DNA from 2 places in the Streptomyces sp. NPDC040410 genome. Region 2 is predicted to be linked to the other one. Evidence: predicted binding sites of a transcription regulator. Region 2 holds the regulator's gene; the other holds the start of a gene.
The links. The regulator HspR, encoded in region 2, represses chaperone genes until heat shock. The targets are predictions, from matches to a motif close to TTGAGNNNNNNNNNCTCAA.

Region 1: a site for HspR is predicted at 11,499-11,517, ahead of lon (endopeptidase La). Genes of this name have one in related genera too.

What each region holds. Positions count from the first base shown of each region.
Region 1 covers NZ_JBVIVK010000038.1:10,937-27,057, reverse strand. The annotation lists gene ACZ562_RS36920 (C40 family peptidase) at 1-318, shown strand, start outside; gene ACZ562_RS36915 (styrene monooxygenase/indole monooxygenase family protein) at 381-1,634, opposite strand; gene ACZ562_RS36910 (GTP-binding protein) at 1,702-2,343, opposite strand; gene ACZ562_RS36905 (DUF742 domain-containing protein) at 2,324-2,791, opposite strand; gene ACZ562_RS36900 (roadblock/LC7 domain-containing protein) at 2,788-3,291, opposite strand; gene ACZ562_RS36895 (sensor histidine kinase) at 3,288-6,131, opposite strand; gene ACZ562_RS36890 (hypothetical protein) at 6,498-7,286, shown strand; gene ACZ562_RS36885 (MarR family winged helix-turn-helix transcriptional regulator) at 7,415-7,906, opposite strand; gene ACZ562_RS36880 (lysozyme) at 8,129-8,986, shown strand; gene lon (endopeptidase La) at 9,047-11,476, opposite strand; gene ACZ562_RS36870 (class I SAM-dependent methyltransferase) at 11,750-12,520, shown strand; gene ACZ562_RS36865 (spermidine synthase) at 12,840-13,517, shown strand; gene ACZ562_RS36860 (response regulator transcription factor) at 13,638-14,375, shown strand; gene ACZ562_RS36855 (HAMP domain-containing sensor histidine kinase) at 14,372-15,478, shown strand; gene ACZ562_RS36850 (multifunctional oxoglutarate decarboxylase/oxoglutarate dehydrogenase thiamine pyrophosphate-binding subunit/dihydrolipoyllysine-residue succinyltransferase subunit) at 15,760-16,121, shown strand, end outside.
Region 2 covers NZ_JBVIVK010000002.1:253,582-269,702, forward strand. The annotation lists gene ACZ562_RS05135 (lipid II:glycine glycyltransferase FemX) at 1-1,064, opposite strand, end outside; gene ACZ562_RS05140 (L,D-transpeptidase) at 1,296-2,504, shown strand; gene ACZ562_RS05145 (heat shock protein transcriptional repressor HspR) at 2,649-3,101, opposite strand; gene dnaJ (molecular chaperone DnaJ) at 3,107-4,285, opposite strand; gene grpE (nucleotide exchange factor GrpE) at 4,319-4,993, opposite strand; gene dnaK (molecular chaperone DnaK) at 4,990-6,852, opposite strand; gene ACZ562_RS05165 (MraY family glycosyltransferase) at 6,970-8,001, opposite strand; gene ACZ562_RS05170 ((Fe-S)-binding protein) at 8,226-10,517, shown strand; gene ACZ562_RS05175 (glycoside hydrolase family 16 protein) at 10,711-11,637, shown strand; gene ACZ562_RS05180 (ATP-binding protein) at 11,650-13,965, opposite strand; gene ACZ562_RS05185 (glycosyltransferase family 2 protein) at 13,962-15,440, opposite strand; gene ACZ562_RS05190 (HEAT repeat domain-containing protein) at 15,446-16,121, opposite strand, start outside.

The sequences.
Region 1 (16,121 bases), on a different contig from region 2:
CACGCCGGAAAGCCCATCCCGCGCACCGGCCGGGAACAGTGGGAGCGACTCCCCCGAATCCCGCTGAGCGACCTGCGCCCCGGAGACGTCGTCGTGTACTTCCCGGAGGCCACGCACGTGGCCCTCTACCTGGGCGACGGCATGGTGGTGGAGGCACCGCGACCCGGTGGGAAGGTCGAAGTGTCCCCGATGGCCGCCAACCCCCCGCTGGGCGCGGTACGTCCCGACCCGGGCGGGGAGCCTCTGCGGCGCTACGTGCCACCGAAGCTCCCCGACACCCCGGGGGAAGGTTCCGTCGAGGGCCACGGCACGCCGTAGCCGGGGAAACCGACCCGCGGCCGCCCGCCCCCGGACCCGCTGCGCCGATCCCGCTACGCCGATCAGGCCCCGGCCACCGAGGCCAGGTACGCCCCCGTCTTCTCAGGCTCGTAGAAGAAGTTCTCGAAGTCCGCCGGATCATTGAACCCGTTGGCGAAACGGTCGGCGACCGGCTGCAGCTGCCCCGCCGCGCCGATGAGGTTCAGGATGTGCTCCGGCGGCGGGGCGAGCATCGCGTTCGTCCACTTGGTGACATGCTGCGCGGTGTCCCAGTAACGCTCGAACGTGGCCCGCATCCAGGTCTCGTCGAACTCCTTCTCGCCGTGTTCGAGGATCGAGGCGAGGTACGAAGCGGCGCACTTCGAGGCCGAGTTGGAGCCCTGGCCCGTGATCGGGTCGTTGGCGACGACCACGTCGGCGACGCCGAGTACCAGGCCGCCGCCCGGGAGGCGGCCGACCGGGTTGCGGACGGTGGGGGCGTAGCGGCCAGCCAGCGTGCCGCCCGCGTCGGTCAGTTCGACCTTAGTGGCCCGCGCGTACTCCCAGGGCGTGAACTTCTCCATGAGTTCCAGGGTCAGGGTGAGGTGTTCCGCGGGGTCCTTGACGCCGTTGAAGACATCGAGCGGGCCGCCGGGTATGCCCTCCCAGAACAGGATGTCGGCGCGGCCGGAGGTCGTGAGGGCCGGCATGACGAACAGCTCGCCGACGCCGGGGACCAGGTTGCAGCGGACCGCGTCGTACTCCGGGTGCTCGGGGCGCGGGCCCAGGCCGTGGACGTAGGAGACCGCGAGGGCGCGCTGCGGCTCGCTGTACGGGGACCGCTCGGGGTCCCGGGCGAACATCGACACCAGCTCGCCCTTGCCCGCCGAGACCAGGACCAGGTCGTACGTACGGGAGAAGTAGTCGAGGTCCCCGACCGCCGCTCCGTGGATGACCAGCTGGCCGCCGCGCTGCGCGAACGTCTCCATCCAGCCGGCCATCTTCACCCGCTGGTCGACGGACTGCGCGTACCCGTCGAGCCTGCCCACCCAGTCGATCACCCGCTGGGTCGGTCCCGGGTCGTGCGAGCCGGGGGCGGCGACCGAGACGCCGAGCCCTTCGATCTTCGGAGCCTGGGACTCCCAGAAGTTCAGATGGAGATCGCGCTCGTGCTGCAGCGCCGTGTCGAACATGCACTGCGTCGACATGACCCGGCCGGAGCGGATCTCGTCCGCGGTCCGGTTGGACATCAGGGTGACCTCGTACCCGTGCGACTGGAGTCCGAGGGCGAGCTGGAGACCGGACTGGCCGGCTCCGACGACGAGTATCTTCCGCATGCGAGTGGTGACTCCTAAAAATCGCGACTGCTCGGGACCGGCCGGGGCTGCTCCGGACGACCCGGCTCTACTCGGGGGTTTCGTCGAGCGCGTGTCCCACGACGGACAGGAGGGTCTCGATCACCGAGATCCGGCGGCGCGCATCCATGATCATTACAGGTATGTGCGCGGGGATCGTCAATGCCTCCCGCACGTCGTCCGGTTCGAACAGCTCACTGCCGTCGAAGTGGTTGACCGCGACGACGTACGGCAGTCCGGTGCTCTCGAAGTAGTCGAGCGCCGGGAAGCAGTCCTTGAGACGGCGGGTGTCGGCCAGCACGACGGCGCCTATCGCACCGCGCACCAGGTCGTCCCACATGAACCAGAACCGCTGCTGGCCCGGCGTGCCGAACAGGTAGAGCACCAGGTCGTCGTCGAGCGTGATGCGGCCGAAGTCCATGGCCACGGTGGTGGTGAGCTTGCCGGGCGTGGAGGTGAGGTCGTCGGTCTCCTCGCTCGCCTCGGTCATCAGCGCCTCGGTCTGCAGGGGCGTGATCTCCGAGACGGCGGTGACGAGCGTGGTCTTGCCGACGCCGAAACCACCCGCCACGACTATCTTCGTGGCGATCGGGGCACGGGTGCGGTCCGTCTGCCAGGACCGCAGGTCCTCCTCGTCGTCGAGGAGGGGGGAGACGCCGGAGGCGGCGGCGTCAGAGACGACGGAGTCCACTCAGCACCCTTTCCAGCAGAGCGCGGTCCGGACGGCCCGTGCCGTGACCGGTTCCGGTGCCGTACACACGGATCTTTCCCTGGTCCGCGAGGTCGCTCAGGAGTACACGGACCACACCGAGCGGCATGCTCAGCAGCGCGGCGATCTCGGCCACCGTGCGCATACGGCGGCACAGTTCGACGATGGCCCGCATCTCCGGCATGACCCGGGTGGTGAGCGGACCTCCCCCACTGCTGAACGCGTGGGAGGTGCCCCCAGTCAGCTCCTTGCGCTCCGGGGGCGCGTCGAGCGCGGCGACGGTGCTGGCGGCCGTGGTCGCCACGAACGTCTCGACGAGCAGGACGTGCCCGAAGCGGGTACGGCCGCCGGTGAGCGAGTAGGGGCGCACCCGGGCGGGTTTGCGGTCGCCGCCGCGCACAGGGAGCTTGTTCGGCGTGCCGCTGCTCATCGGGCGCCCCCCTTCGACTCGGCTTCGAGGGATTTCCGTAGCTCACTGCGGAGTTCGGGGGTCAGGACGTGCCCGGCGCGGCCGACGAAGAGCGCCATGTGGTACGCCACCACGCTCATGTCGCAGTCCGCGGAACCGTGCACACCGAGCAGCGAGCCGTCGCTGATCGACATCACGAAGAGGCTGCCCTCGTTCATCGCGATCATCGTGTGCCTGACCCCGCCGAAGTCCATCAGCTTGGCGGCGCCGACGGTGAGGCTGCCGATGCCGGAGACGATGGTGGCGAGGTCGGCGGAGGAGCCGCGGGGGCCGGCCGGCCGCCCCTCCTGCGCCTGACGGGCCGCGGCGTTGCGGCCGGGGTCCGAGGAGAGCAGGAGCAGGCCGTCGGAGGAGACGACCGCTACCGACTGGATGCCCGGCACCTCCTCGACCAGGTTCGTCAGCAGCCAGTGCAGGTTGCGGGCTTCACTGCTCAGTCCGAAGGTACTGGGCGCGGTCAACTGCTTGCCTCCTCGACAGTGCCCCCCGTGGCTTCTCCGGATACCGCTGTTTTGGTTGCTTCGGTTGCTTTGGTTGCGGTTGCTTCGTTTGCGGTTGCTTCGGTTCTTTCGGTGGCCGGCGTCTTCGTCCGGCCGGTCTTTTCGGCGATCTCCGCCTCGACGTCCCGGTGGCCCGCTTCCGCCCCCCGGCGGAAGCCGCCCAGGCGGCGGCGGAGGGCTTCGGCGTCCACGAAACCGGAGCGCCGGCGCTGGGCCGGGACAGGGGCGGTGATCTTCGGGGTGCGCTTGGGGAGGCCCTTGTCGGTGACGAGGTCCTCCGGGGCGTCGGGGGTGCGTTCGTGTTCCGCCTCGGCTTCGCCGTCGGCGGGTTCGTTCCCACCCGCATCACCCGTGCGGCTTTCGTCGTCGGGTGCGGGTGGCCCCGGTGGGATGTCCTCGCCGTCGGCGGCTCCGGGTTCGGCGGGCGCGGGGTCCTCGGCCGTCAGCTCCGGAAGCAGGAGTTCCATGGTCGTTTCGGCCGGGGCCCCGGGGGGCGCGCCGTCCGACATCCGTACGGCCTTCTCCGCGAGCGCCACCAGAGGATCGACGTCCGTCGAACGGCCCTTGAGGACGTTGGAGTTGGCCTCCGCCTCCGAACCGGGCAGGGAGAGCGACTGCGTGCCGCCGGCCACGGGGCCGGAGGCCGGTACGGCGGAGGCCGGTGCCGCCGCCAGCAGCGCCTGCGGCAGTACGACGACGGCGGCGATCCCGCCCTGCTTCTGCTCGCGCAGGTTCACGCGCACGCTGTGCCGGTGGGCGAGCCGGGCCACCACGTACAGGCCGAGCCCGAGCCCGTCCTCGCCCTCCTGGTCGTAGGGGGCCTCCGGGTCGAAGTCGGCGAGTCGGGAGTTGAGGGTGCTCATCCGCTCGTCGGTCATGCCGATGCCCTCGTCCTGGACGGAGAGCATGACCTCGCCGTTCTCCAGGAGCCAGCCGGAGACCTCGACGGGCAGGTCGGGCGGGGAGAACGAGGTGGCGTTCTCCATGAGTTCGGCCAGCAGGTGGGAGAGGTCGTCGGCGGCGAAGCCGGCCACGTGCGCGTGCGGCGGGAGTGCGGCGATGCGCACACGTTCGTACCGCTCGATCTCGCTGACGGCGGCCCGTACGACGTCGAGCAGCGGGACGGGCCCGGCGCTCTGCTGGACGTGCTCGGTGCCGGACAGGACGAGGAGGTTCTCGCTGTGCCGGCGCATGACCGTGGCGAAGTGGTCGAGCTTGAAGAGCGTGGCGAGCCGGTCCGGGTCCTGCTCGCGCTCCTCCAGGTTCTCGATGACGGCGAGCTGCCGTTCGACGAGACCGAGGGTGCGCAGCGCGAGGTTGACGAACGTTCCGCCGATGCTGCTGCGCAGGCGCTCCAACTTGGTGGCGGATTCGGTGAGTTCGGCGCGCAGTTCCTCGCGGGCGTCGGCCATCTTCTGGCGCTGGCCGACGAGGTGCTTGCGGTCGGCCTCCAGGGTGGTGATGCGCTCGTGGAGGGCGGCGGCGTGCGCGTGCAGGGCGTTGACGGAGCGGACGACCTGGGCGAACTCGTCGTTGCGGCCGGTGAAGGTGACCGGTTCCTCGGCGGTCGGGTCCGCGGCCTCGGCCAGCCGGGCGGAGCCGCGGCGCAGGACCGAGAGGGGGCGGGTGAGGGTGCGGGCCATGGCCGTGGCTATGCCGACGGCGAGCAGCATCAGGGCGCCGAGGACGGCGATGCGGATCTCCAGCGCGGTGACGTCGTCGTCGCGGAGCTGGGCGAGTTCCTTGGTACGGCGGTCGAAGAGGGCGGACTCCGCGCCGCGCATCAGGTCGACCCGGGCGGAGAGGGCGGCGTCGGCCTTCTTGACGCTGGTGCCGAGCTCGCCGTCGGAGAGGGCCGGCTGGTCGGTGAGGGAAGCGAGGTACTGCTCGGCAGAATTGACCTCGGGACCGGTGACCGTGGAGTCGTACGAGGTACGGGCGTCCTTGGGCGCGGTGTCCCGGAAGTCGGCGACGGCGGCGTCGGAGCGCAGGCGGGCCTGCTGGGCGGCGGCGGTGAGGGCGTCGCGCTGCTTGGTGTCGGCGTCCGAGGAGGTGACGGTCTCGGTCGACACACCGGTAATGGGGTCGACGACCGTCTGCGTGCTGCGGGGCACGTTGAGCGCCGCGAGGAGCAGCCCGCGGGCGGCGGCGGCCTGCTGGACCGCGGAGTCCAGCTCGGCGAGGGCGTGGGCGCCGCCGGCGGCGCGCGCCGGCATCTGCTCGGCCAGCTGCTCGGCGAGCGCGTGCAGCTCGGTGATGGCGGCGGAGTAGGCCTGGTGGGCTTCGAGGGCACTGCTCCGCCCGGTGAGCGCCGCCCTGCGCACGGCCGCTATGCCGTCGAGGTCCGCGCGGAGCGAGGCGGGCGTGTCGGTGTCGGCGCGCAGTTCCTCGACCTGCCGGTCGACTCTGGCGCTGCGTTCCTCGGAGGGCGCCTTGGACTTGGGGCGGCCGGCCGCGACGTACGGGGTGACCTCGTCGCGTTCGTCGGCGAGCGCGTGGGCGAGCGAGAGGGCGTCCTGGGTCTGCTCGGCGAGCGTCACCAGGTCCTGGGAGTCGCTGAGTTGTCCGGAGGCGTCGAGGACGGACGGGGTACCGGCCCCGGCGATGGCGGCGGCCACGACGGCGACGGCGAGAATGAGCCGGGTGCGTACGTGGGTGCGGCGGCCCTTTCCGACCGGGACACTCGGGGTGCTGGTGGTACTGGTGAGGCCGGTGGATCCGGGGGTGCGCTCCGCAGCCCCCTCTGAGGCCGTCTGCTTGCCTGTGCGACGAGGCCGCGTCTTCTGCACCGGTGCTCGCATTCCTGACTCGTGATACCCATGGGCCCGGGTGACGTTCCGTCAACTGGCGGCGACTGTGCGTGCAACCGGACGGTTTCCGACCCTCCCAGTGCCGGTACGCAGTGGCCGCCCATCACCTCACCCGCCACCTGAAGGAGTGAACCCCGGAGGAGAGTTGACGGGCAAGTCCTTCCTGGCGCCCGCGAGGATCTTCCACGGCGGGCCGGTTGGACGTCGGCGGCGGGCGGTGGCACTATTCGCCACCACGCCCTCCCAGAGTAGACTATTCCACCTCAAATCAGGCGCCCGATCTGTGCGAGCGCGCTGATTCGACAGCCATTGACAGCGTTTGGTGAACCGAGTGAAGAGCTCGTGCAGACTGGCCGGATGCGTACTGAACTTGTTTCGGAGCCGGGCACTCCCGACCGCCCCAACGAGGACTTCGCAAGTGTCGCCCTACCGGCGTCCGGACTGGGCGGCGCACTGGTAATCCTGGACGGAGTGACGCCTCCGACGGGCGAGACGGGCTGCCTGCATTCCGTCTCCTGGTTCACCGCTCGGCTCGGCGGAGCCCTGACCGAACTGACCGCTTCCGCCCGAGATCTCACGCTGGCGGAGATCCTCTCCCGGGCGATCCTTCGAACAACCGAGGTTCACAAGGGGTCTTGTGACCTTTCTCACCCACGTACACCCCAGGCGACGGCCGCGATAGCGCGGTGGTCGCCGGACGCGGTCGAGTACCTGGTCCTGTCGGACTCGGCACTCCTGGTGGAAGCCCCTGGCGGCGCGGTCACCGCCGTACTGGACGACCGCCTGTCCCGCCTGCCGCGCGCCTCGCTGGCCACGGACGCGATCGTGGACGCCACGGTCCGCAACAAGGAGGGCGGCTTCTTCACGGCGGCGGCGGACCCGTCGGTGGCGGGGCGGGCGGTGACGGGGGTGCTGCCGCGCTCGTCGGTCCGCACACTGACCGCGCTCACGGACGGGGCGACGCGGTGGGTGGAGAAGTTCCGGGAAGGTGATTGGGGGGACTGCCTCGCGCTCGTACGGAAGGAGGGGGCGCGGGAGTTGGTGGAGCGAGTGCGGGCGCTGGAGCAGGCCGACGAGGAGACGCGGACATACTTGAAGCGGAGCAAGACGCACGACGACGCGACGGTGGTGTACGTCGAGTTGTGAGCGGCTCCCCATGGACGCGGGGGTCCAGATGCTTCGGCCGAGACATGTGACTCCCTCCCTGGATCCAGGGAGGGACACAGCGGAGCCGAATGGACACAGATCGTGAAACCGGGTGTCCTCTGCTTCTCCTACTTCTCCATCCCCTGGTTCAACTGCTGGAGCAGCCGTGCCAGTTCGGCCACCTCTCGCCGGTCCCAGTGGGACAGCTGGCTGACGTACCGCGCCCGGCGGGCCTCGCGGACCTTGCCGACGCGGGTGCGGCCCTCCTCGGTGAGGTGGACGAGCCAGGCCCGGCCGTCCGCCGGGTCGGGTTCGCGGGCGACCAGGCCGAGGTCCTCCAGGGCATGGAGCTGGCGGGACATGGTGGCCTTGCCGACGCCGATGTAGGCGGCGAGCTCGGTGGCGCGCTGCCGGCCGCACTCGTCCAGGCGCACGAGGAGGCCGTACGCCGCGGACTCCAGGTCCGGGTGGACCTCGCGCGCCATCTCCCCCTGACTGGCGCGGGCCCTGCGCAGCAGCACCGTCAGCTCACGCTCCAGGGACAGGTACTCCTGGTCCGCACCAGTCGGCGCCACGCCCGATTCGACTCGGCGTACATCGCCGTTTCCGTCTCCGTGCACGTCAGTCCCTGCCTCCGTCATCGCCGCAGCTCCACAAGTATTTCGCAGGCCTGGTCCGACGGCAGTCTCCGGGCCCGGATTGCTGGCATGCCCACACCAGCTCCCGTACTGACGGCCGGTCGTCGGTGAGCCGGCCGACGACGGCCCCGCTCCTCCGTCCGGGGCATGTCGAGCGGCTCGACCGCGCAGCTCCGAGGATCAGCGAGCCTACGCAGGCACGCTATGCCCGTGCACAGACCCGGATCGCCACGCCCCCGGCGCCTCAAGCTCGCCGGAATCCTGCTCGCCGTTCTCTCCCTCACACTCCCTCTCACCGTCCCGGCCTCCGCCGCGGAGAAACCTCCACGCGGCTCCGCCCACATGGGGATGGGCGTCCTCACCCACGACGGCCGGCACGGCAGCTCCAGCCTCTTCACCGGCCTCTTCAGCGGCTTCTTCACCAGCCTCGCCACCGCTCAGACGGAAGGCGTGGACGTCTCCAGCCACCAGGGCAACGTCGCCTGGCCGTCCCTGTGGACCAGCGGAGTCCGGTGGGCCTACGTGAAGGCGACGGAGGGCACTTACTACAGGAATCCCTACTTCACCTCGCAGTACACCGGCGCGTACAACGTCGGCATGATCCGCGGCGCCTACCACTTCGCCACCCCTGACACCACGACCGGCGCCACCCAGGCCGACTACTTCGTCGACCGGGGAGGCGCCTGGACCAGGGAGGGCAGGACGCTGCCGGGCGTGCTCGACATCGAGTGGAACCCGTACGGGGCCGCCTGCTACGGCAAGACGCAGAGCGGGATGGTGAGCTGGATCCGCAGCTTCCTCACCCAGTACAAGGCCCGCACCGGCCGCGACGCCGTGATCTACACGGCCACCAGCTGGTGGACGCAGTGCACCGGCAACTACGCCGGCTTCGCCTCCGTCAACCCGCTGTGGATCGCCCGCTACGCCGCCACCCCGGGGACACTGCCCGCCGGCTGGTCGTACTACACGATGTGGCAGTACACCTCGTCCGGGCCGATCGTCGGGGACCACGACAAGTTCAACGGCGGGCTGGACCGCGTACAGGCTCTGGCGAGAGGCTGACCCGGAACCCGTACACGGCGAAGGCCCGGGCTCGCCCGGGCCTTTCCCCGATCGCGTCCGTCACGCCGCGACCGGAACCTCCGGCGCCGCGCCGTTCGTGGCCGGCGACAGGGCCAGCTCCAGGACCTGGCGGACGTCCGTGACGGCATGGACGTCGAGCCTGTCCAGCACCTCGGCCGGGACGTCGTCCAGATCGGGCTCGTTGCGCTTGGGAATGATCACGGTGGTGACACCCGCCCGGTGCGCGGCGAGCAGCTTCTGCTTCACGCCGCCGATGGGAAGCACGCGACCGGTGAGCGACAGCTCGCCGGTCATCGCCACGTCCGTGCGGACCAGGCGGCCGGACAGAAGCGACGCCAGGGCCGTCGTCATCGTGATGCCCGCGCTCGGGCCGTCCTTCGGGACCGCGCCGGCCGGGAAGTGGATGTGCACGCCCCGGTCCTTCAGGTCGCCGACGGGCAGTTCGAGTTCGGCGCCGTGCGAGCGCAGGAAGCTGAGCGCGATCTGCGCGGACTCCTTCATCACGTCGCCCAGCTGACCGGTGAGGGCCAGTCCCGCCGCACCCGTCTCGGGGTCCGCGAGGGACGCCTCGACGAACAGGACGTCGCCGCCCGCGCCCGTCACCGCGAGACCGGTCGCCACGCCGGGGACGGACGTCCGGCGCTCGGCCGGGTCCTGGGCCGACTCCGGCACGTGGTGCGGCCGGCCGATCAGCCCGCGCAGGTCGTCCTCGCCGATGGTGAACGGCAGCTCCCGCTCGCCCAGTTCGTGCTGGGCCGCGACCTTGCGCAGCAGCCGCGCGATGGACCGCTCCAGGGTGCGGACGCCCGCCTCGCGGGTGTACTCACCGGCGAGCCTGCGCAGTGCGCCCTCGTCGATGACGACCTCGTCCTTCGTCAGCCCGGCCCGCTCCAGCTGGCGCGGGAGCAGGTGGTCACGGGCGATGACGATCTTCTCGTCCTCGGTGTAGCCGTCCAGGCGGACCAGCTCCATACGGTCGAGCAGGGCCTCCGGGATGGCCTCCAGGACGTTGGCCGTGGCCAGGAAGACGACATCGCTCAGGTCGAGTTCGACCTCCAGGTAGTGGTCGCGGAAGGTGTGGTTCTGGGCGGGGTCCAGCACCTCCAGCAGGGCCGCCGCCGGGTCGCCGCGGAAGTCGGAGCCCACCTTGTCGATCTCGTCGAGGAGCACCACCGGGTTCATGGACCCGGCCTCCTTGATCGCGCGGACGATCCGGCCGGGCAGCGCGCCGACGTACGTACGCCGGTGGCCGCGGATCTCGGCCTCGTCACGGACGCCGCCGAGGGCGACCCGAACGAACTTGCGGCCCATGGCGTGCGCGACGGACTCGCCGAGGCTGGTCTTGCCGACGCCGGGCGGACCGACGAGCGCCAGCACGGCACCGCCGCGCCGTCCGCCGACGACGCCCAGGCCCCGGTCGGTACGGCGTTTGCGCACCGCCAGGTACTCGGTGATCCGCTCCTTCACGTCGTCAAGGCCCGCGTGCTCGGCGTCGAGCACTGCCCTGGCGCCCTGGATGTCGTACGCGCCGGTGTCATCGGTCCGCTCGTTCCACGGGAGTTCGAGGACGGTGTCGAGCCAGGTGCGGATCCAGGAGCCCTCGGGCGACTGGTCGGAGGACCGCTCCAGCTTGTCGACCTCCTTGAGAGCCGCCTCGCGGACCTTCTCGGGCAGGTCGGCGGCCTCGACGCGGGCGCGGTAGTCGTCGGACTCCTCGGCGGGATCCCTGCCGTCCTCGCCGTTCAGCTCGCGCAGCTCCTTGCGGACGGCCTCCAGCTGACGGCGGAGAAGGAACTCGCGCTGCTGCTTGTCGACGCCCTCCTGGACGTCCTTGGCGATGCTCTCGGCGACGTCCTGCTCGGCGAGGTGGTCGCGCAGCTGCTGGGTGGCGAGCTTGAGGCGGGTGACCGGGTCGGCGGTCTCGAGCAGCTCCACCTTCTGCTCCGTGGTCAGGAAGGGCGAGTAGCCGGAGTTGTCGGCGAGGGCGGAGACGTCGTCGATGGCCTGGACGCGGTCGACGACCTGCCAGGCGCCGCGCTTGCGAAGCCATGCGGTGGCGAGGGCCTTGTATTCCTTGACCAGTTCGGCGACCTGGCCGGGCAGCGGCTCGGGCACGCTCTCGTCGATCCTCGTGCCCTCGACCCACAGCGCCGCGCCCGGCCCGGTGGTACCGGCGCCGATCTTCACGCGGCCACGGCCGCGAATGAGCGCGCCCGGATCACCGTCGGCCAGCCGGCCGACCTGCTCGACGGTGCCGAGCACACCGGTGCCCGGGTACGACCCGTCGATGCGTGGCACCAGCAGGACCTTGGGTTTTCCGGGTTCGGAGCGGGCGGCGGCCTGGGCGGCCTCCACCGCGGCGCGTACGTCTGCGTCGTTCAGGTCCAGCGGAACCACCATCCCGGGCAGCACGACCTCGCCGTCGAGCGGCAGCACAGGCAGGGTGAGCGGTGTGGACGTCGAAGCCATGATCTCCCCTTCGGCAGTCAAGTTGAGCTATGCGGACTCAATGCACGGGAGGCCTTGGAATGTTCCCCACGATGCCGCCCGTTCGCTGTGGGCGATCACCGCAGTCGGGCGGGGCGGCGGAGCACTCCCTGCTGCGTCGCCTCGTACCGGACTACTCGGGCAAGGGCCCGGTGCGGCGAGTGGGGGCACCTCCCACGCCCTTGAGGCAGTGGGGGAGCGTGCCTGGCGTCGCGGGGCAGGCGGGAATCTGACGACAGGGCCTAACGTGGGTCCATGCCGGCATCCTCGGTGAGGGACTTCTACGACGACCTGGCCCCCGACTACCACCTGATCTTCCCGGACTGGGACGCGAGCATGGCGCATCAGGCGGCCGTACTGGACGAGCTGGTACGGCGTCAGCTGGGAGCGGGAGCACACCATGTCCTGGACTGCTCCTGCGGGATCGGGACCCAGGCGATCGGGCTCGCCCTGGCGGGGCACGCGGTCGTCGGCACCGATCTGAGCCCCCGCGCCGCGGCCCGCGCCGCCGCCGAGGCGGGCGCACGGGGCGCCGGCCTTCCCGCGGCCGTCGCGGACATGCGGCGGCTGCCGTTCGCGGCATCCGTCTTCGACGTCGTCGTCTGCGCGGACAACTCGCTCCCGCATCTGCTGTCCGCCCAGGACGTCACGGCGGCCCTGAGGGGTATGCGACGGGTCCTCCGCGACGGCGGGCTTCTGCTGATCACCCTCCGGGACTACGACGAGGCCCGCCGGACCAGACCCGCGGCGACGCCTCCCCACGTGTCGGAAACCCCGGACGGCCGGGTGATCACCTTCCAGCTGTGGCACTGGCACGAGGACGGCGAACGCTACGACCTGGAGCACTTCCAGCTCATTCCCGCAGCGGGCACATGGACGGTCCGCGTCCGCCGGACCACCTACTGGGCCCTGACCCGCGAGCAGCTGACCGACTTCGTGGCCCGCGCCGGCTTCACCGAGCTCACCTGGCACGCCCCGGGCACCGGAGGCTACTACCAGCCCGTGCTCACCGCCCGGAGCGGATGACCTCAGACTCCCGCGCCCGGTGCCGCCGCCGCGTCCACGGCCACATCGCCACGCCCGTCGCCGGCGAGATCAGGTGCCCCCAGTTCGTCATGGGGTCCGTGAAGGCCTGCAGGTCCAGCGTCAGCATCCCGCCGAAAGCGGCCGGCCCGCGCTCCTTCCCTCTCGCCCCACCCTTCGCGCCCGCCACTGTCTATGACCGGCGCCACGCACGGCCCGACGCGCAGGAACCTCCCGAGGTCGCCGTCCGTCCACTGGCGGCCCAGCTGGCGCGCGGGGCAAATCCTTCGGACATCCCCGGTACACCTGCCAGGATGGTCCGATGCCCAACCCGTACGACACTCCCCGAGTCCTGGACCGTCGCGAGGGTCCGCACGGCGAAGTCGTGCTCAGGCGCCACGGCGAGTTGCTGCAGATCATCGCCAACGGCTGCTTCCTGATGGACACTTCGGACGGCCGGTCGGAGCGGCTGCTCGTGGACGCGGCGCTCGCCGCACTCGACGGGCGGGCGGAACCGGGTGTTCTGATCGGCGGACTCGGTGTCGGGTTCTCGCTCGCACACGCCGCCGCGAACCCGCGCTGGGGCCGGATCACGGTCGTCGAGCGCGAGCGCGCCATCATCGACTGGCATCTCGACGGCCCTTTGTCCGCGCTTTCGGAGCGGGCACTCGCCGACCCGCGCACCGAGATTCTGGAAACGGATCTTGTCGCATTCGTACATGAGACATCCGCCACGTACGACGCGCTGTGCCTCGACATCGACAACGGACCCGACTGGACCGTCACCGAGGGCAACGACGGCCTCTACTCTCCGACCGGACTGACAAGCTGTGCACGGTTGTTGAGGCCGGGCGGTGTGATCGCGGTGTGGTCGGCGCAGCCCTCCGCGGAATTTGAAGGATCCCTATGGAATGCCGGTTTCCAGCAGGTGCGTACCGAAGAGATCCCCGTTGCCCGGGGCGTTCCGGACGTCGTGCACCTCGCCGTCCGGCCTGGATAGCAAAGGCGCGGTGACTCCCCGTACTCTGCTTCCCGACGCCGATCATTCAAGCGTCAATCGCAGTCATGCGCAGACAAGGGATCACCCCACGGATTCCGGAAAGCAACTCAGGGGCGGGCGATGGAGCAGACACACACCTCGCACAACGGCACGGCGGCGACCCCGGGCGCACAGCGCCGGGTTCTGGTCGTCGAGGACGATCCGACGATCGTGGACGCCATCGCGACCCGCCTGCGCGCCGAGGGATTCCTCGTGCAAACGGCGAGCGACGGCCCGTCCGCCGTCGACACGGCCGAGGCCTGGCAGCCCGACCTGCTGATCCTCGACATCATGCTGCCCGGCTTCGACGGTCTGGAGGTCTGCCGCCGTGTGCAGGCCGCCCGGCCGGTGCCGGTGCTGATGCTGACCGCGCGGGACGACGAGACCGACATGCTGGTCGGGCTCGGCGTGGGCGCCGACGACTACATGACCAAGCCGTTCTCGATGCGCGAGCTGGCCGCCCGGGTGCATGTGCTGCTGCGCCGGGTGGAGCGGGCCGCGATCGCGGCGTCGACCCCGCGCAGCGGCATCCTGCGGCTGGGTGAGCTGGAGATCGACCACGCGCAGCGGCGGGTGCGGGTGCGCAGCGCGGACGTGCACCTCACCCCCACCGAGTTCGACCTCCTCGTGTGCCTGGCGAACACCCCGCGCGCGGTGCTCTCCCGTGAGCAGCTGCTCGCCGAGGTGTGGGACTGGGCGGACGCCTCCGGCACCCGGACGGTCGACAGCCACATCAAGGCGCTGCGGCGGAAGATCGGCGCCGAGCGGATCCGCACCGTGCACGGTGTGGGCTACGCCTTGGAGACGCCGACGCCATGAGCGACGGGCCGGCCGCGCGGAGAAGCCTCGGGGAGCCCTGGGGCGGCCTGCGCCCGTTCTCGATCAAGACAAAACTGGGCGCGCTGGTCGTCATCGCCGTCCTGATCACCACCGGGCTGTCGGTGATAGCGGTGCACACCAAGACGGAGCTCCGCTTCATCACGGTCTTCTCGATGATCGCCACACTGCTGATCACGCAGTTCGTGGCACATTCACTCACCGCGCCGCTGGACGAGATGAACGCGGTGGCCCGCTCCATCTCGCACGGTGACTACACCCGCCGGGTGAGCGAGAACCGCCGGGACGAGCTGGGCGACCTGGCCCAGACGATCAACCGCATGGCCGACGACCTGGAGGCGCAGGAGCGCCAGCGCAAGGAGCTGGTGGCCAACGTCTCGCACGAGCTGCGCACGCCCATCGCGGGCCTGCGGGCGGTGCTGGAGAACATCGTCGACGGCGTCACACAGGCCGACCCGGAGACCATGCGAACCGCGCTGAAGCAGACCGAGCGCTTGGGACGTCTCGTGGAGACGCTCCTTGACCTGTCCAGGCTGGACAACGGCGTCGTACCGCTGAAGATACGCCGCTTCGAGGTGTGGCCGTACCTGTCGGGCGTGCTGAAGGAGGCCAACATGGTCGCCTCCGCGCGCGCGGGCATCGCGTCCGGCTCCGGCAGCCACACGCGTACGGACGTCCATCTGCACCTCGACGTGTCGCCGCCGGAGCTGACCACGCACGCGGATCCGGAGCGGATCCACCAGGTGGTCGCCAACCTCATCGACAACGCGGTCAAGCACAGCCCGCCGCACGGCCGTGTGACGGTCAGAGCCCGGCGCGGGGTGCTGCCCGGGTCGCTGGAGCTTGAGGTGCTGGACGAGGGTCCCGGCATCCCCAGGTCGGAGTGGCACCGCGTCTTCGAGCGGTTCAACCGCGGCAGCGTCAACCGGCCGCACGGTCCGGGCAGTGACGGCGGTACGGGGCTCGGCCTGGCGATCGCCCGGTGGGCGGTGGATCTGCACGGCGGCCGGATCGGTGTGGCCGAATCCGAGCGGGGCTGCAGGATTATCGTCACTCTTCCGGGAGAGTCATCCATCCCAAGTTGACGTAAAGTTCGAAGTGGAGCCACAAGATCCACGGACGTCCGCGCCGACGGACACGTGTGATCAGGCAGAGGCCCGCGCGTGCGGCGTGGATGGCCTTGGTCTGCCATTGCCTCTCGAAGCGGAACCTCGCTTGTTTCCCGCCATTTCCACCCCCGAAACACGCTGTTCGATGTGACTTACACGACGATGGACGGGCCTGGCCTGACCTTCCCGGTCATGGAGGCGTAGCCTTTATTCCCGCTGTCCATCACCTTGTGAAGCGGAAGAGGGCGGTTGCCGCCGTGTCGCCACAGTCCCCCAGTAACTCGAGCATCTCGACCGACGACCAAGCGGGGAAGAACCCCGCGGCCGCGTTCGGTCCCAACGAGTGGCTCGTCGACGAGATCTATCAGCAGTACCTCCAGGACCCGAATTCGGTAGACCGCGCCTGGTGGGACTTCTTCGCCGACTACAAGTCGGGCGCGGCTGCCGCCCCGGCTACGGCGGGTACTGCGGCCGCGGGGGCCGCAGAGACCACCACCGCCCCGGCGGCGCCCGCCGCCCCGGTCCAGCCCGCGGCTCCGGCTCCGGCTCCGGCCGCCGCCGCGCCGGCCCCCGTGACCCCGAAGCCCGCCGCCGCGGCTCCGGCTCCCGCCAAGGCCGC
Region 2 (16,121 bases):
TGGGCCCGCTCGCCGGGGTCGAGCGTGGAGGGTATCCCGCGCATGTCGTATACGTCGGCCCCGAGCGCGTGGGCGTCCAGCAGCATCCGCCACTGCAGGGCGTTGGAGGGCCGGACCTCGCGGCGGTGGTCGGCGGAGGCGCCCGTCTGGTACCAGATCCGGTGGCCCACCGTGATCATTGTGTGGGCGGCCAGGATCTCCCCGCGGTGACGGGCGAGGTACAGCTTCATCCGGCCCGGCTCCTCGGAGTTGAGAGCCGCGTACTGACGCTCGAAGTACGCGAGCGAGCGTCCGAGCCGGAAGCCGTCGCGCTCCTCGGTGATGCGCAGCAGCCGGTAGAACTCGGGGAGTTCGGCCGCGCTGCCCACGACCACCTCCACGCCTTCCTTCTGGGCACGGCGGACATTGCGCCGCCACTCCTGGTTGAGCCCGGACCACAGGTCCTCGCCCGTGCGTCCGGCGAGCGGCACCTGGAAGACATGGCGGGGCTGGGCATCCCCGTCCTCTCCGGTGCCGTCACCACCGCATCGGCGCCAGCCGCGGGCACGCAACCGCTCGGCGACCGCGGTGCCGAGCGGATCGACCTCGCTGGCAAGGACGTCGCCCAGGCGTCTGCCCGGGCCGGTGAGCGACTTGAGCAGGGCGGCGTCCCAGCGGCGGTACGCGGGCGACGGGCCGATGCGTACGGCGAAGGCGCCGGCGCGCCGGAGATGTTCCGTCAGCGGGGTGAGCCAGCCGTCGATGTCCGGGTCCGTCCAGTCGGCGACGGGCCCTTCGGGAAGGTAGGCGAAGTACTTGCGGGTGCCGGGGAACTGGCGCAGCAGGACCAGGGCGACACCGGTCAGCCCACCGGCTTCCGGATCCTGTCCCCAGCCGAGCAACCGGGAGTGCCAGCCCTCCTTGACGTCCGCCCACGACGGGCACTGCAGAAAGCCGGCGCCGAGCGCGGCGCCGGCGGGGGATGCGAGGAAGGCGCGGTAGGCCCCGGCGGTGACGGGTCTCAGGCCGATGGTCCGGTTCCGTTCCCGGTGACCTCGGGTGGGCGGCACGAGCAGCGCTGACACAGTCTGAGCCTCTCTTTCTCCCCCCGACCGTCGCGGGGACACCGAGGATGCTCACAGCGGCCCATGACCGTCCCGCGCGGCGAATGTGACCGGACCATGACCGTTCCTCACCAGTCGCCGTCACATTGCTCCGGAGGCGCTCACCTGGGGTTTTACGGCTCTACAGTCACGACATCCCCTCTTCGGCCCTTCGATGCGGGCCCCTCGTTCTCTTCCGTCACGGAGGTTCTGTTGCACCGCACACCTGCACGCGCCCATGCCAGGGGACGGGCTCGGGCTGCCGTAGCAGCGGCCCTGCTGGCACCTCTCGCCGCCTGCTCTTCGAGCCCTTCTCCCGCTCCGGCGGACGCCAAGGAGGCGAGGAGCGCCGGCGACCGCCCCGTAACCGTCACTGTCACCCCCAAGGGAGGGCACGCCACACCGGGCGAGCCCGTCAAGGTCACTGCGGCGGGCGGCAGTCTCACCTCGGTGACGGTCACCGACGGCACGGGGCGCAGACTCGCCGGCGAGATCGCTCCCGACGGCAGGACGTGGATCTCGGACCGCAGGGCCGCACCCGGCTCGGCCTACGCGGTCACGGTGACGACCCGAACGGAGGGCGGCACCGCCGACAGAACGAAGACCTCCTTCTCGACGGCACAGGCGGACAAGGTCAACAAGGTCGACTGGCGACCGGGTGCCGGCACCACCGTCGGCATCGCCCAGCCGATCTCACTGGTCTTCGATCACCCCGTCAGGAACAAGGCGGAGGTCGAGAAACAGCTCAAGATCAAGACCTCGAACGGCACCGAGGGCTCCTGGGGCTGGATGCGCGACTGGTCCGGCAAGGACAGGGTGGACTGGCGGCCCAGGACCTACTGGAAACCCGGAACCAGGGTCACGCTCGACGCCGAGCTCAACGGCACCGACTCAGGCACCGATGGCGGCTGGTTCGTACGCGACTACACGACAAGCTTCACCATCGGCGCACAGCAGATCGTCAAGGTCGACCTCGACAGACATCAGCTCGCGCTGATACGCGACGGCAGGACCGTCCGCAGCATCCCCGTCTCGGGCGGCACGCCCGGCGGCGACAAACGCTCCTGGCGCGGAACCACGGTGCTGATGGCCAAGGAGGGCACCGTCAGAATGAATTCGGAGACCGTGGGCCTCGGCGACGCCTACGACAAGATGGTCGACTACTCGATGCGGCTGACCTGGTCAGGCATGTACGCGCACGCCGCACCGTGGAACGCCGCCTACTTCGGCAACGCCAACCGCAGTTCGGGCTGTATAGGGATGAGCGACGCGGACGCGGCCTGGTTCTACGGACAGGTGCGGCCGGGCGACCCGTTCGAGATCACGGGAGAGGACACCAAGGGCGCAGTTGCTCCGGAGAACGGATTCGGCGAATGGAACCTGTCGTGGACCGAATGGCGGGAGAAGAGCGCCCTGCGCTGACCGGACCGAACAGAGCCGTTGATCACGGTGAGTCGATTCCGTACGGCGCCGGGCCGCCCTGCGTGCGGTCATCGGGTCGGCACCGAATGTGAAAGGGGACCGGAGGTTCAGCTGAATCTCCGGTCCCCTTCGCGTGTGTTCTCTTCAGTCCGCCGACTGCTGCCGCTTCGGCCGCCACACCACCAACGCGCTGGTCTGCTGGACCTCCTGGTACGGGACCAGGTCCCGCCGGTAGGAGGCGTGGACCGCGGCCTCGCGCTGCTGCATCGCGGCCGCCGCGCCGTCCAGGGCGGCTTGGAGTTCTGCCAGGCGGGACTGGAGTGCGGCGACCTGGTTCTCGAGTTCGATGATGCGCTTGATGCCGGCCAGGTTGATGCCCTCGTCCTGCGACAACTGCTGCACCTGGCGGAGCAGTTCGATGTCGCGGGCCGAGTAGCGGCGGCCCCGGCCTGCGGTGCGGTCGGGGGAGACCAGGCCCAGGCGGTCGTACTGGCGCAGCGTCTGCGGGTGCAGGCCGGAGAGCTGGGCCGCCACCGAGATGACGTAGACCGGGGTCTCCTCGGTCAGTTCATACGGGTTGCGTCGACGGCCGTCCATCTCGATCAAGCTCCCTTCGCGGCCTGGAACAGCTCGGCCCTTGGGTCCTCGCCCGCGGTCGCCTCGCGATACGCCTCAAGCGCGTCACGAGCCTTCCCCGACAGGTCCGCCGGAACACTCACCTCCACGGTGACCAGCAGGTCGCCGCGGGTGCCGTCCTTGCGGACCGCGCCCTTGCCGCGGGCGCGCATGGTGCGGCCGTTGGGCGTGCCCGGCGGCAGCTTCAGGGTGACCGGCGGTCCGCCCAGGGTGGGCACCCTCACCTCACCGCCGAGGGCCGCCTCCGCGAACGTCACCGGGACGGTGACGGTCAGGTTGTCGCCCTTGCGCCCGAAGACCGGATGCGCGTCCACGTGCACGACGACGTACAGGTCGCCGGCCGGGCCGCCCCGCTCGCCGGGTGCGCCCTTGCCCCTCAGCCGGATGCGCTGCCCGTCGCTCACCCCTGCCGGGATGCGGACCTGCATGGTCCGGGACGACTTGGCGCGGCCGCTGCCGCTGCAGACCTCGCAGGGGTCCTCCGCGATCAGGCCGCGGCCCTTGCAGTCCGGGCACGGGTCCGTCAGTGAGAAGCCGCCGCCGGAGCCCCTGGCCACCTGGCCCGTGCCGACACAGGTCGGGCACACGCGCGGGTTGCCGTTCCTGTCGCCGGTGCCCGAACAGGCCTTGCAGGGCTGCTGCGAGGTCATCCGCAGCGGGACCGTCGCTCCCTCGATCGCCTCGGTGAAGCTGAGGGTGACCTCGGTGTCGATGTCCTGACCGCGCCTGGGCTGCACACGTGTGGTGCCGGAGCTGCCACGGTTGAACAGGCCCCCGAAGACGTCACCGAGTCCGCCGCCGAAGCCGCCCGGCTGCCCGCCGCCCTGGGCGCCGCCTCCGAAGAGGTCGCCCAGGTCGAAGTTGAACGAGCCGCCGCCCGCGCCCGGCCCCGGGCGGAAGCCGCCGTTGCCGAAGAGGGCGCGTGCCTCGTCGTACTCCTTGCGCTTCTTGGGGTCACCGAGGACGTCGTTCGCCTCGGAGATCTCCTTGAAGCGCTCCTCGGCCCTGGCGTTCCCCTTGTTGGCGTCCGGATGGTTCTCGCGGGCGAGCTTCCGGTACGCCTTCTTGATCTCGGCCTCGGTGGCGTCCTTGGGGACGCCGAGGACCTTGTAGTAGTCCTTCTCGATGAAGTCCTTGGTGCTCATCCTCGACGTCCCTCCTTCCTCGTCGGTTCAAGCTCAGCCCTCGTCCGGGCCACCGCTCTCCTTGTCGTCGGCGGCGGCGGACGTCTCCGCGGAGTCCGAGGAGTCCGCCTTGACGGTCTGCGCCCCCGGCTGGGGTTCGGCCACGGCCACCCGCGCGGGGCGGATGGTGCGCTCGCCGATCCGATACCCGGGCTGCAGAATCGCCACGCACGTCGTCTCCGTGACGTCCGGTGCGTAGCTGTGCATCAGGGCCTCGTGGATCGTCGGGTCGAAGGGCTCGCCCTCCTTGCCGAACTGCTGCAGACCCATCTTCGCCGCGACGGTCTCCAGCGACTCCGCGACGGACTTGAATCCGCCGACGAGTTCGCCGTGGTCCCGGGCGCGGCCGATGTCGTCGAGCACGGGCAGGAGCTCGGTCAGGAGGTTCGCGATGGCGATCTCCCTGACCGTGATCCGGTCGCGTTCGACGCGGCGGCGGTAGTTCTGGAACTCCGCCTGGAGCCGCTGGAGGTCCGCCGTGCGCTCGCCGAGCGCCGAGCGCGCCTGGTCGAGTTGGGCCGTCAGGCCCGCAGTCTGTGCTTCTGCGTCCCCGGCCGGGGCCGCCCCCTCCCCCGCGGAGGGGGAGGCGGCCTGCGGCTCGGCGTCGTCGGGGGTGGCGCCGGAGGGGACGTCGGGCTTCTCCTCGAAGCCCGGGGTCTCCTCCGTCACGCGGCACCGTCCTTGCGCTCGTCGTCGACGATCTCGGCGTCCACGACGTCGTCGTCGGCCTTCGGGGCCTCGGCACCGGCGTCGGCACCGCCCGCGGCACCCTGCGCGGCCTGGGCGTCGGCGTACATGGCCTGGCCCACCTTCTGGGAGACCGCGGCGACCTTCTCGGTGGCCGTGCGGATCGCGGCGGTGTTGTCGCCTTCGGCGGACTCGCCCTTGAGCGCGGCCTTCAGCTCCTCGACGGCGGCCTCGACCTCGGTCTTGACCTCGCCGGGGACCTTGTCCTCGTTGTCCTTGAGGAACTTCTCCGTCTGGTAGACGAGCTGCTCGCCCTGGTTGCGGGTCTCGGCGGCCTCGCGGCGGCGGTGGTCCTCCTCCGCGTACTGCTCGGCCTCCTGGCGCATCCGGTCGACCTCGTCCTTCGGCAGCGAGGAGCCGCCGGTGACGGTCATCTTCTGCTCCTTGCCCGTGCCGAGGTCCTTGGCCGTGACGTGCATGATGCCGTTGGCGTCGATGTCGAAGGAGACCTCGATCTGCGGGACACCGCGCGGGGCCGGCGGCAGACCGGTCAGCTCGAACATGCCGAGCTTCTTGTTGTACGCCGCGATCTCGCGCTCGCCCTGGTAGACCTGGATCTGCACGGACGGCTGGTTGTCCTCGGCGGTGGTGAAGATCTCGGACCGCTTGGTCGGGATCGTCGTGTTCCGCTCGATCAGCTTGGTCATGATGCCGCCCTTGGTCTCGATGCCGAGGGACAGCGGGGTCACGTCGAGGAGCAGGACGTCCTTGACCTCACCCTTGAGGACACCGGCCTGGAGCGAGGCGCCGATGGCGACGACCTCGTCCGGGTTCACGCCCTTGTTGGCCTCCTTGCCGCCGGTCAGCTCCTTGACGAGCTCGGCGACGGCGGGCATACGGGTGGAGCCGCCGACGAGGACGACGTGGTCGATCTCGCCGAGCTGGATGCCCGCGTCCTTGATCACGTTGTGGAACGGCGTCTTGCAGCGCTCCAGCAGGTCCGCGGTCAGCTGCTGGAACTGAGCCCGGGTGAGCTTCTCGTCCAGGTGCAGCGGGCCCTCGGCGGACGCGGTGATGTAGGGCAGGTTGATCGAGGTCTCGGTGGACGAGGACAGCTCGATCTTCGCCTTCTCAGCGGCCTCACGCAGGCGCTGGAGGGCCATCTTGTCCTTGGCGAGGTCCACGCCGTGGCCGGCCTTGAACTGCTGCACCAGGTAGTCGACGACGCGCTGGTCCCAGTCGTCACCACCGAGGTGGTTGTCGCCGTTGGTGGCCTTGACCTCGACGACGCCGTCGCCGATCTCCAGGAGGGACACGTCGAAGGTGCCGCCACCGAGGTCGAAGACGAGGATCGTCTGGTCGTCCTTGTCGAGGCCGTAGGCCAGGGCGGCCGCGGTCGGCTCGTTGACGATGCGCAGGACGTTGAGGCCCGCGATCTCGCCGGCCTCCTTGGTGGCCTGGCGCTCGGAGTCGTTGAAGTAGGCCGGGACGGTGATGACCGCGTCCGTGACCTTCTCGCCCAGGTAGGACTCGGCGTCCCGCTTCAGCTTCTGCAGGATGAAGGCGGAGATCTGCTGCGGGTTGAAGGGCTTCCCGTCGAGCTCGATCTTCCAGTCGGTGCCCATGTGACGCTTCACGGACCGGATGGTCCGGTCCACGTTGGTCACGGCCTGGCGCTTGGCCACCTCTCCGACGAGCACCTCACCGTTCTTGGCGAAGGCGACGACGGACGGCGTGGTCCTGGCGCCCTCGGCGTTGGTGATCACGGTGGGCTCGCCGCCCTCCAGAACGCTGACGACGGAGTTAGTCGTGCCCAGGTCGATGCCGACCGCACGTGCCATGGTTGATTCCTCCAGCAATGACTTGAGTGGAACGGACTCAAGTGTGCATGACGGCCACCGCGCGGTCAACAGAGCTGAGTCAGGGCGACTCAACTCTTATCCTTTCCTTACACGCAACTACCCTCTGACCTGCACAGATGCGGTATGAGGAGGTGGCCGCAGAGGGTGAACAGACTGCCTGCGGGGCCCGTACACCTTGATCCGCAGCAGCGCGAGCACGACGGCCGGCGCGACCACCGCCACCCAGAGCGGGCCGGTCTGCGCGATCCAGCCGACGTGCCCGAGGACCCCGACGAGTACCCCGGAGAACGCGCCGACGCCGAGCAGGATCGTCGCGCCCCGCGCGGTGAGACCGAGCCGCCGCAGTCGGTGGGCGAGGTGATCGGGGCCGCTGCGCAGCAGGGGCCGCCCGGCCAGCCGCCGCGACACCAGGACGAGGACGACGTCGGCGCTCGCCACGGCGGTGAGCGCGAACAGCACGCCCGCGCTGGACGCCGGCCCGTACCCGGCGCGGGTGAGCACGGCCGCCGAGGCGAGCACGAAGCCGACGAACAGTGACCCGCACGCCCCGAGGGCGATCCGCGCTGGATGCCAGTTGTGCATGAGAAACCCGGTCAGCGCGGCGGCCAGCACGCTCAGCAGCACCGCGAGCCCGTCCATCACCTCGGCCGCCGCGCAGGCCCCGGCGCCGAAGGCGGTCACGACCCCGACCGTGCCCGCCAGCCCGTCGGCGTGGTCGAGCGCCTTGAAACCGATGGCCACGACGACGATCCAGACCACCGCGAGCAGCCCCGCGGGCAGCCCGGTCTCGTCGTACGGCACCACGCAGGCCGCCGCGACGGCCGTGCCACCGAGCAGGAACCGGGCCTTCACCCGCCGCACGTCGGCGATCAGCCCCAGCACGGCGACGGCGGCCCCGGCGGCGAGCAGCCGGCCCGTCCCGTCGCCGAGCGGCGCGACGCCGGTCCATCTCCCGGCCGCCACCACCACCCAGGTGGCGAGCACCACGGCCGCACCCCCCACCAGCGGAACCGGCCGCTGCCGCCGCCGGTCGACCACGCCGAGGCGCAGGGCGGGGGCCCGCAGCAGCGCGCTGAGCACGGCGGCGAGCAGGAGGGCGGTGGCGGCGGCGATGATCCCGTAGAGCACGCACCCAAGTTAATCCAAATGTGATGATATGTGGTGAATTGACCGAATGATCCGCGCGCCGTCCACCCTGCCCCGCCACGCTACTGAGGCCTGCCTCAGTAGCACAGATCACCACACGGCTGACTACAGTGCGGCACAGGATTGCGGGTAGTCTCAGAGGACTGCATAAGTTACCGCTTAGTAATTTCGCTCGAAGAAGCCTCGCAGGCCCGAGGAGCCCCCAAATGCAACTCGCCGCGATCATCGTGTCGCTGGTCCTGACCGTGGTCGGCGTCGCGCTGCTCGCACGCGCCATCGGCCACTTCGTCCGGTACTTCAAGCTCGGCCAGCCCGTGCCCGCCGGCACCCGGACCGACAACCCCTACCAGCGCAGCGTGACGCTGGTGAAGGAGTTCCTCGGCCACACCCGGATGAACCGGTGGGGCATCATCGGTGTCGCCCACTGGTTCGTGGCGATCGGCTTCCTGACGCTGCCGCCCACCATCATCACGGCGTACGGCCAGCTCTTCGAGGCCGACTGGACGCTCCCGGTGATCGGCGGCTTCCTGCCGTACGAGCTGTACATCGAGTTCATCGCCGCGATGACCACCCTCGGCATCGTCACTCTGATGGTCATCCGCCTGCTGAACCTGCCGTCGCGGCCCGGCCGCAAGTCGCGGTTCGCGGGCTCGAAGATGGGCCAGGCGTACTTCGTCGAGTACGTCATCCTCACCATCGGCCTGGCCATCTACGCCCTGCGCGGTCTCGAGGGCGCGCTGCACCACGTGGACCACTACGAGGCCGCGTACTTCGCCTCGTACCCACTGATCCTTGCCTTCAAGGGGCTGAGCCTCACCGCGCTGCAGAACCTCGTCTACCTCTTCGCGATGATCAAGCTGAGCACGACCATGATCTGGATGATCACGGTCTCGCTCAACACGAACATGGGGGTGGCCTGGCATCGCTTCCTGGCCTTCCCGAACATCTGGTTCAAGCGCGACGCGACCGGTGAGACGGCCCTCGGCGGCCTCCAGCCGATGACCTCGGGCGGCAAGCCGATCGACTTCACCGACCCGGGCGACGACGACGTCTTCGGTGTCTCCCAGGTCGAGCAGTTCTCCTGGAAGGGCCTGCTGGACTTCTCCACCTGCACCGAGTGCGGCCGCTGCCAGTCGCAGTGCCCGGCCTGGAACACGGGCAAGCCGCTCTCCCCGAAGCTGCTGATCATGTCGCTGCGGGACCACGCCCACGCCAAGGCGCCCTACCTGCTCGCCGGCGGCGGCAAGACGATGGAGGGCGAGGAGAAGGCGTCCGAGGAGCAGCTGAAGGACGTTCCCGCCGCGGCTCTCGCCGAGGCCGAGCGCCCGCTCATCGGCACCGCCGAGGAGAACGGCGTCATCGACCCCGACGTCCTGTGGTCCTGCACCACCTGCGGCGCCTGCGTCGAGCAGTGCCCGGTGGACATCGAGCACGTCGACCACATCGTCGACATGCGCCGCTACCAGGTGATGATCGAGAGCTCCTTCCCGTCCGAGGCGGGCACGATGCTCAAGAACCTGGAGAAGAAGGGCAACCCCTGGGGCCTGGCCAAGAAGCAGCGCCTGGAGTGGACGAAGGAAGTCGACTTCGAGGTGCCGGTCGTCGGCAAGGACATCGAGGACCTGACCGAGGTCGAGTACCTGTACTGGGTCGGCTGCGCCGGCGCCCTCGAGGACCGCGCCAAGAAGACCACCAAGGCCTTCGCCGAGCTGCTGCACATCGCGGGCGTCAAGTTCGCGATCATGGGCGGCGACGAGAAGTGCACCGGTGACTCGGCCCGCCGTCTCGGCAACGAGCCCCTGTTCCAGGAGCTCGGCATGGAGAACGTGGCCGCGCTGAACATGGCCTTCGGCGAGTCCCTCGACGAGGAGGGCGAGGTGGACGAGTCGACGAAGAAGCCGAAGTCCGCGAAGAAGATCGTCGCCACCTGCCCGCACTGCCTCAACACGATCGGCAACGAGTACCCGCAGCTCGGCGGCGACTACGAGGTCATCCACCACACCCAGCTGCTCCAGCACCTGGTGGACGAGGGCAAGCTGGTCCCGGTCACCCCGGTCGAGGGCATCATCACCTACCACGACCCCTGCTACCTGGGCCGCCACAACAAGATCTACACGCCTCCGCGCGAGATCATCGCCAACGTGCCGGGCCTCAGGAACGAGGAGATGCACCGCCACAAGGAGCGCGGCTTCTGCTGTGGCGCCGGTGGTGCGCGGATGTGGATGGAGGAGCGGATCGGCAAGCGCATCAACAACGAGCGCGTCGACGAAGCCCTGTCGTTGAACCCCGACATCGTCTCCACCGCCTGCCCGTTCTGCCTCGTCATGCTGACCGACTCGGTCAACGGCAAGAAAAACGAGGGCAAGGCCAAGGAGTCCGTCCAGGTCGTGGACGTCGCCCAGCTCCTGCTGGAGTCGGTCAGGACCCCGGTCGACGACGAGCCCCCGGCGGGCGCGTCGGAGGCGGAGAGCGAGCCGGAGCCCGAGCCGGTGAAGTAGACCGCATACGCGAACGCACGACGGAGAACGCCGTCTTCCCGCCCTGGGCGGGGAGGCGGCGTTCTCGCCATTCGGGTGGTTGGGGCGGCCGGAGCCGTATGTCGCACGGCGACCGGGAGTTGCCGCCCGCGCAAACTGAGTCGCCGTCAGAAGACGGGCACAGGAGCCCGCGAGCGCGAAAGGCCCCCGACCGATGACCAGACCCGCCCCGGACCTCCGGAAGAGCAGGAGCGCTCTCGCGCTCGCTGTGACCGGACTGCTCTGCGCCGTTCTCGCCGCCCTTCCCGGACGGGCCAGTGCCGCCGCCGGACACCAGCCGGTCCCCGGCCCGGCGCTGTTCGACGACTTCAACTACACCGGCTCCACGGATCCGCTGCTCCCCCAGCACGGCTGGACCCTGAGGTCGGGTCAGGGCGGGCCGGGCGTGTGGGGCGCCAACTGGAGGCCGCAGAACATCACCTTCGCCACCGAGGCCGGCAACTCCGTCATGACCCTGCGCTCCGGCACCGACGGCACAAGGGCCGGTACCGAGCAGACCGAGATCCACCACCAGCGCAAGTTCCGGTACGGCACCTACGCCGCCCGCGTCCGGTTCAGCGACGCCCCCGTGTCCGGGCCGGACGGCGACCACGTGGTGCAGACGTTCTTCACCCTCTCGCCGCTGAACTTCCCGATGGACCCGAACTACAGCGAACTCGACTTCGAGTACCTGCCCAACGGCGGCTGGAGCATCCCGGGCAGCGCCCTGCTCGCCACCTCGTGGGAGACCTACCGGGAGGACCCCTGGGTGAATGACGCCGTCACCACCCAGGAGCGCGCGAGCTTCGCCGGCTGGCACAACCTGGTCATCACGGTCGGCACCACGCGGGTCGACTACTACGTCGACGGCAGGCTCTTCGCCTCGCACTCGGAGCCGTACGTGCCCGAGTCGTCGATGGACATCCGCTTCAACCACTGGTTCATCGACCTGCTGGGACGGAACGGCAGGAGGTCGCGTGCGTACGAGGAGAGGGTCGACTACGTGTACTACGCCAAGGACCAGGTGCTGACGCCGTCCCAGGTGCAGGGTGCCGTCGCCGGCTACCGGACCCAGGGGGTGCGGTTCCAGGACACCGTCTGAACGGCCTCTCCGTCAGGCGGAGTCGGCCGCGTGGCCGGAGTCCGCCGCATGGCCGGAGTCCGCCGCGTGGCCAGAGTCCGCCGCATGGCCGGAGTCCGCCGCATGGCCGGAGTCCGCCGCATGGCCAGAGTCCGCCGCATGGCCGGAGTCCGCCGCATGGCCGGAGTCCGCCGCATGGCCAGAGTCCGCCGCATGGCCAGAGTCCGCCGCATGGCCGGAGTCCGCCGCGTGGCCGGAGTCGGCCGCGTGGCCGTTGTCGGCGAGCGGCAGCCTCGCGGTGATCGTGGTGCCTCTGCCCTCCTCTGAGTGCACCTGCGTCTCACCGCCATGGTTCGCCACGATCGTGCGTACGATCGTCAGCCCCAGACCGGTGCCCGGGATGGCCGCGTCGGTGGCGTTGGATGCGCGGAAGAACCGCGTGAAGAGCTTCTCCTGCTCCCTGGCCGGGATGCCGATACCGGTGTCACTGACGCTCAGGAGCACCACGCCGTCCTGCCGGTCGGCACGGACGCTCACCTTCCCGCCCTCCGGGGTGAACTTGACCGCGTTGGACAGCAGGTTCATCAGCACACGGTCGAGCTGTTCGCCGTCCGCCTCCAGGATCAGCGGCCGGTCGGGGCACTCCGTCTCCAGCGAGACGGAGGCGGCCTCGGCGGCCGGCCTGATCGCGTCCGTCGCCGAGGACACCAGTTGGCGCAGGTCGACGGGGGCCTTACGGGACGTGAACGCCCCCGACTCGATCCTGGAGAGGGTGAGCAGGTCCTCGATCAGCGCCCGCAGCCGGTTCGCGTTGCGGTCGACGATGTCCAGCATGTGCACCTGGGGCGGGGCCAGCGGCCCGGTGTCCTCGTCCTTCAGCAGCTCGATGTAGCCCACGATGCTGGTCAGCGGGGTGCGCAGCTCATGGGAAACGGTGGACAGGAAGTCGCTCTTGGCCTTGTCCAGGGCGCGCAGCTTGTCCACCAGCTGTGTCTCCTGCGCGTAGAGCAGGGACGTGTGCAGGGCCCGGCCGATGCCACTGGCCATGGACTCCGCGGTCTCGACCTCCACCGGGCGCCAGGGGCGGTCCGCGCTGGTACGGGCCAGGCACACGGTGCCGATCGGCTCCTCCCCCACCCCCATGGGGGTGATCAGCGCGGAGACCAGGCCCAGCTCCGTCGCCGCGACGCGGTTCCTCGCCGGAATGCCCCTCTCGCCCCAGCTGCCCGGACCACCCGGTACCGGCGTGGTCTCGGACAGGTACCGGGGCAGGTCGGGGATCGTCCACGTCGTTCCCCGCCGATAGTGGTCGCGGACCATCTCGGCGGGCGCTCCAGGCAGCGACTGCTGCTCTTCGGCGCTGAGCAGGCCCTTTTGCGCACCCCAGGCACGGGCCACGGGGAAAGCGGAGCCGTCGTCCTCGGCGAGCGTGATGAAGACGTAGTCCGCGTCCAGGCTCTCGCCGATCCCCGCGCACGCCGCGTCGAGCAACCGGTCGACGTCGAGGTTCTCCCGGATCCGGATGCCGTTCTCCCGCGCGACCCCCGACAGCCGTCTGCGTTCGGCCTCGACCGCCCGCAGCCGGTCGCCCTCGTCGGCGAGCGTGTTCACCGACCGGGCCACCGCCCTGATCTCCTCAGGCCCCGTTTCCTCGGCACGCGCCGAAGTCTCGCCCGCAGTGAGCCGGTAGAGCGTCCGTTCGACGTTCTTGAGCGGGCGCGTCAGGGTCCGGGTGCTGCGCACCGCCGTGTACACGGCCACCGCCAGAGCCACGATCACCAGAGCGCCGAGCCCGGCCACGCCGTACCGGATCACCGTGTCGGCGTGGTCCTGCATACGCTCTTCTTCCGCGGCCAGCTGGATGCCCATCCGGTCGTTGGTCCGCTCGAACGCCTTGAACCGCCGGGTGGCCTGCCGGGTGAGCGCGGCGGCCCGCTCGCTTCTCGGAGCGGCGCGCGTCTGCTGGGCCGCGACGCGGAAGTACGCCGTGAGCTCCTGCTGCTGCGCCGCGAGAAGGCCGTCGTCCGCGACGTTGTGCCCTCGGAGGTCTTCGACGATCGACGGGATGCGGTCTCTGGCCAGACGGAAGGCGGCGAGCTCGGCCCGGTCACCGGTGATCAGATAGCCGCGCACCGATCGCTGCGCGCTGACGCCCGCCGCGCGCAGGCGCAGACCGTCGTCCTTGGCCGGCTGCACCCGGTCGATGATCTGGTCGTGCTCGTAGTCCAGCCTGTCCGCGCCCAGCAACGAAGCGGCGCCGCACAGTGCGATCAGGAAGGTCAGCAGCCCGAACGCGTACCCGAGCCGACGTCCCACGGAGCCGGCGCCCCGGCCGTTGATGCCGCTCACGCACGATCACCTCCGCCTTCCTTGACCCGGTCGTCGGGCCCGAATCCGCTGCGGGTCATCGCCCCCCACACCTGCGGCGTCCGGCGCACCGCGTCCCACATGCCGCACAGCCGCCACCAGGCCGTCAGCTGGCGGTAGCCGATGTTCTCGGCGGCCACCCCGACCAGCGAGCCCCACACGTCCCGCCACCGTGTGAACCGGTGGAAGGCGTACTCCTCCACGGCGACCGACAGCAGGCTCACCACCAGCGCGTAGGCGTAGGCGGCGAGCATGAAGCGCCACAGGAAGTCCACGTTCACCGCGCCGATCAGCACGCCCAGGGGCACCAGGACCAGGCCCGCGAGCTCCACCAGCGGGGCCAGCAGTTCGAAGACGACGTAGAAGGGCAGTGCCAGCAGTCCGATGCGGCCGTAACGGGGGTTGGCGATCATGCGGCGGTGCTTGAGCAGGATCTCCGTCAGCCCGCGGTGCCAGCGCCGTCGCTGGCGGGCCAGGACCTTCAGCTCCGAGGGCGCCTCGCTCCAGGAGATGGGCTCGGTGACGAAGGCGATGCGGTAGTCACGGCCCTGGTCGCGCATGTGGGCGTGGAGACGGATGACCAGTTCGGCGTCCTCGCCGATGCAGTCCGGGTCCATACCGCCTGCCGCGACGACCGCGTCCCGGCGGAACAGGCCGAAGGCGCCGGCGATGATCAGCAGACCGCCGATCTTGGACCAGCCGGTCCGGCCTAGGAAGAAGGCGCGCAGGTACTCGACGACCTGGACCCGTCCGAGCGTGTCCCTGGGCACATGCGGCTCGACGACGCGGCCGGCCACGACGGTGCAGCCGTTGGCGAGGCCGACGACACCGCCGGTGGCGATCACCCGCATCGGGTCGTCGGCGAAGGGTTTGGCCACCGCGAGCAGGGCCTGGGAGTCGAGGATCGAGTCGGCGTCCACCATGCACACCAGCGGATAGCGCGCCAGGTTGATCCCGACGTTGAGCGCGTCGGCCTTGCCGCCGTTGACCTTGCGGGCCACCACCAGGGGCACGGGGCCGCCCCGGGGCATGTGGACCGAGGTGACGGCGCCGCGCACGGGTACGTCGTCGGGGACCACGTACTCCACCTCGGCGAGGTCGAAGGCGTCGCGCAGGGCGTCCACGGTGCCGTCGGTGGAGCCGTCGTCGACGACGATGATCTCGAACAGCGGATAGCGCAGCAGCAGCATCGCCCGCACCGCCTCGGCGATACCGGCCGCCTCGTTGTGCGCGGGCATGATCACCGAAACGGGCGGAGTGAACGGGCTGGTGGCGGCGTCGTCGTAGCCCGCGAAGGGCGCCCGGCGCATCCGTCTGACGAACTCCCCGAGAGCGATGAAGATCAGGATCAGATTGCCGGTGTTGATGAAGACGAAGTAGCTGATGATCACGGTGTCGCAGACGGAGACCAGCGTGTGCGCCGCGCCCAGCAGCGAATCCCACGGCCCGGCGGCCATCGTGCTCACAGCGCCACCTCCACGCGGATGTCGTGGCGGCCCCCGACGGCGGCTTCGGCGAGCGCGGCCCTGGCCTGGGCGGCGGCCGGTCCGCCGCCTGCGCCGGCCGCCGCCGCGTGGAGCGCGGCCTGACCGGTCGGACCGAGCCGCAGCAGCGAGTGGGCCGCGGTCGCCGCCACATGCCGGTTGGGGTCGCCGAGCAGCTCCGCCAGACGGTCCGTCGCGGAGACGGCCCCCAGATGGCCCAGCGCCCCGGTGCCGACGATCCGCAGGGGGACCGGCTGACCGGGCTCGACCGCGTCGAGCAGCGGCTCCAGGCCGTCGGGCATGCCCAGTCGGCCCAGCGCGCGAGCCGCCTTGATCCGTACCTCGGTGGAGGGGTCCTCGCGCAGTGCGCGGGCGATCTCGGACGTACGGGAGACCACACCGGTCGCGCCGAGCACCTCGATGGCCACGGCCCTGGCGAGGGGCTCGGCGTGGTCCAGCCCCTCCGCGACACTCCGCTGCGCCTGCGGCCCCAGCGAGACCAGCGCCCTGATGACCGCTCCGGGCGGTACGGTCCGCGATCCCGTGAGGGACTCCAGGAGGTCCGGCACGGCCGCCGGACCCCCGCTGCGGCCCAGCGCCCGTGCGGCGGCCAGGCGGACCTCCGGGTCGCGGTCGGTCAGCAGAAGGCACAGT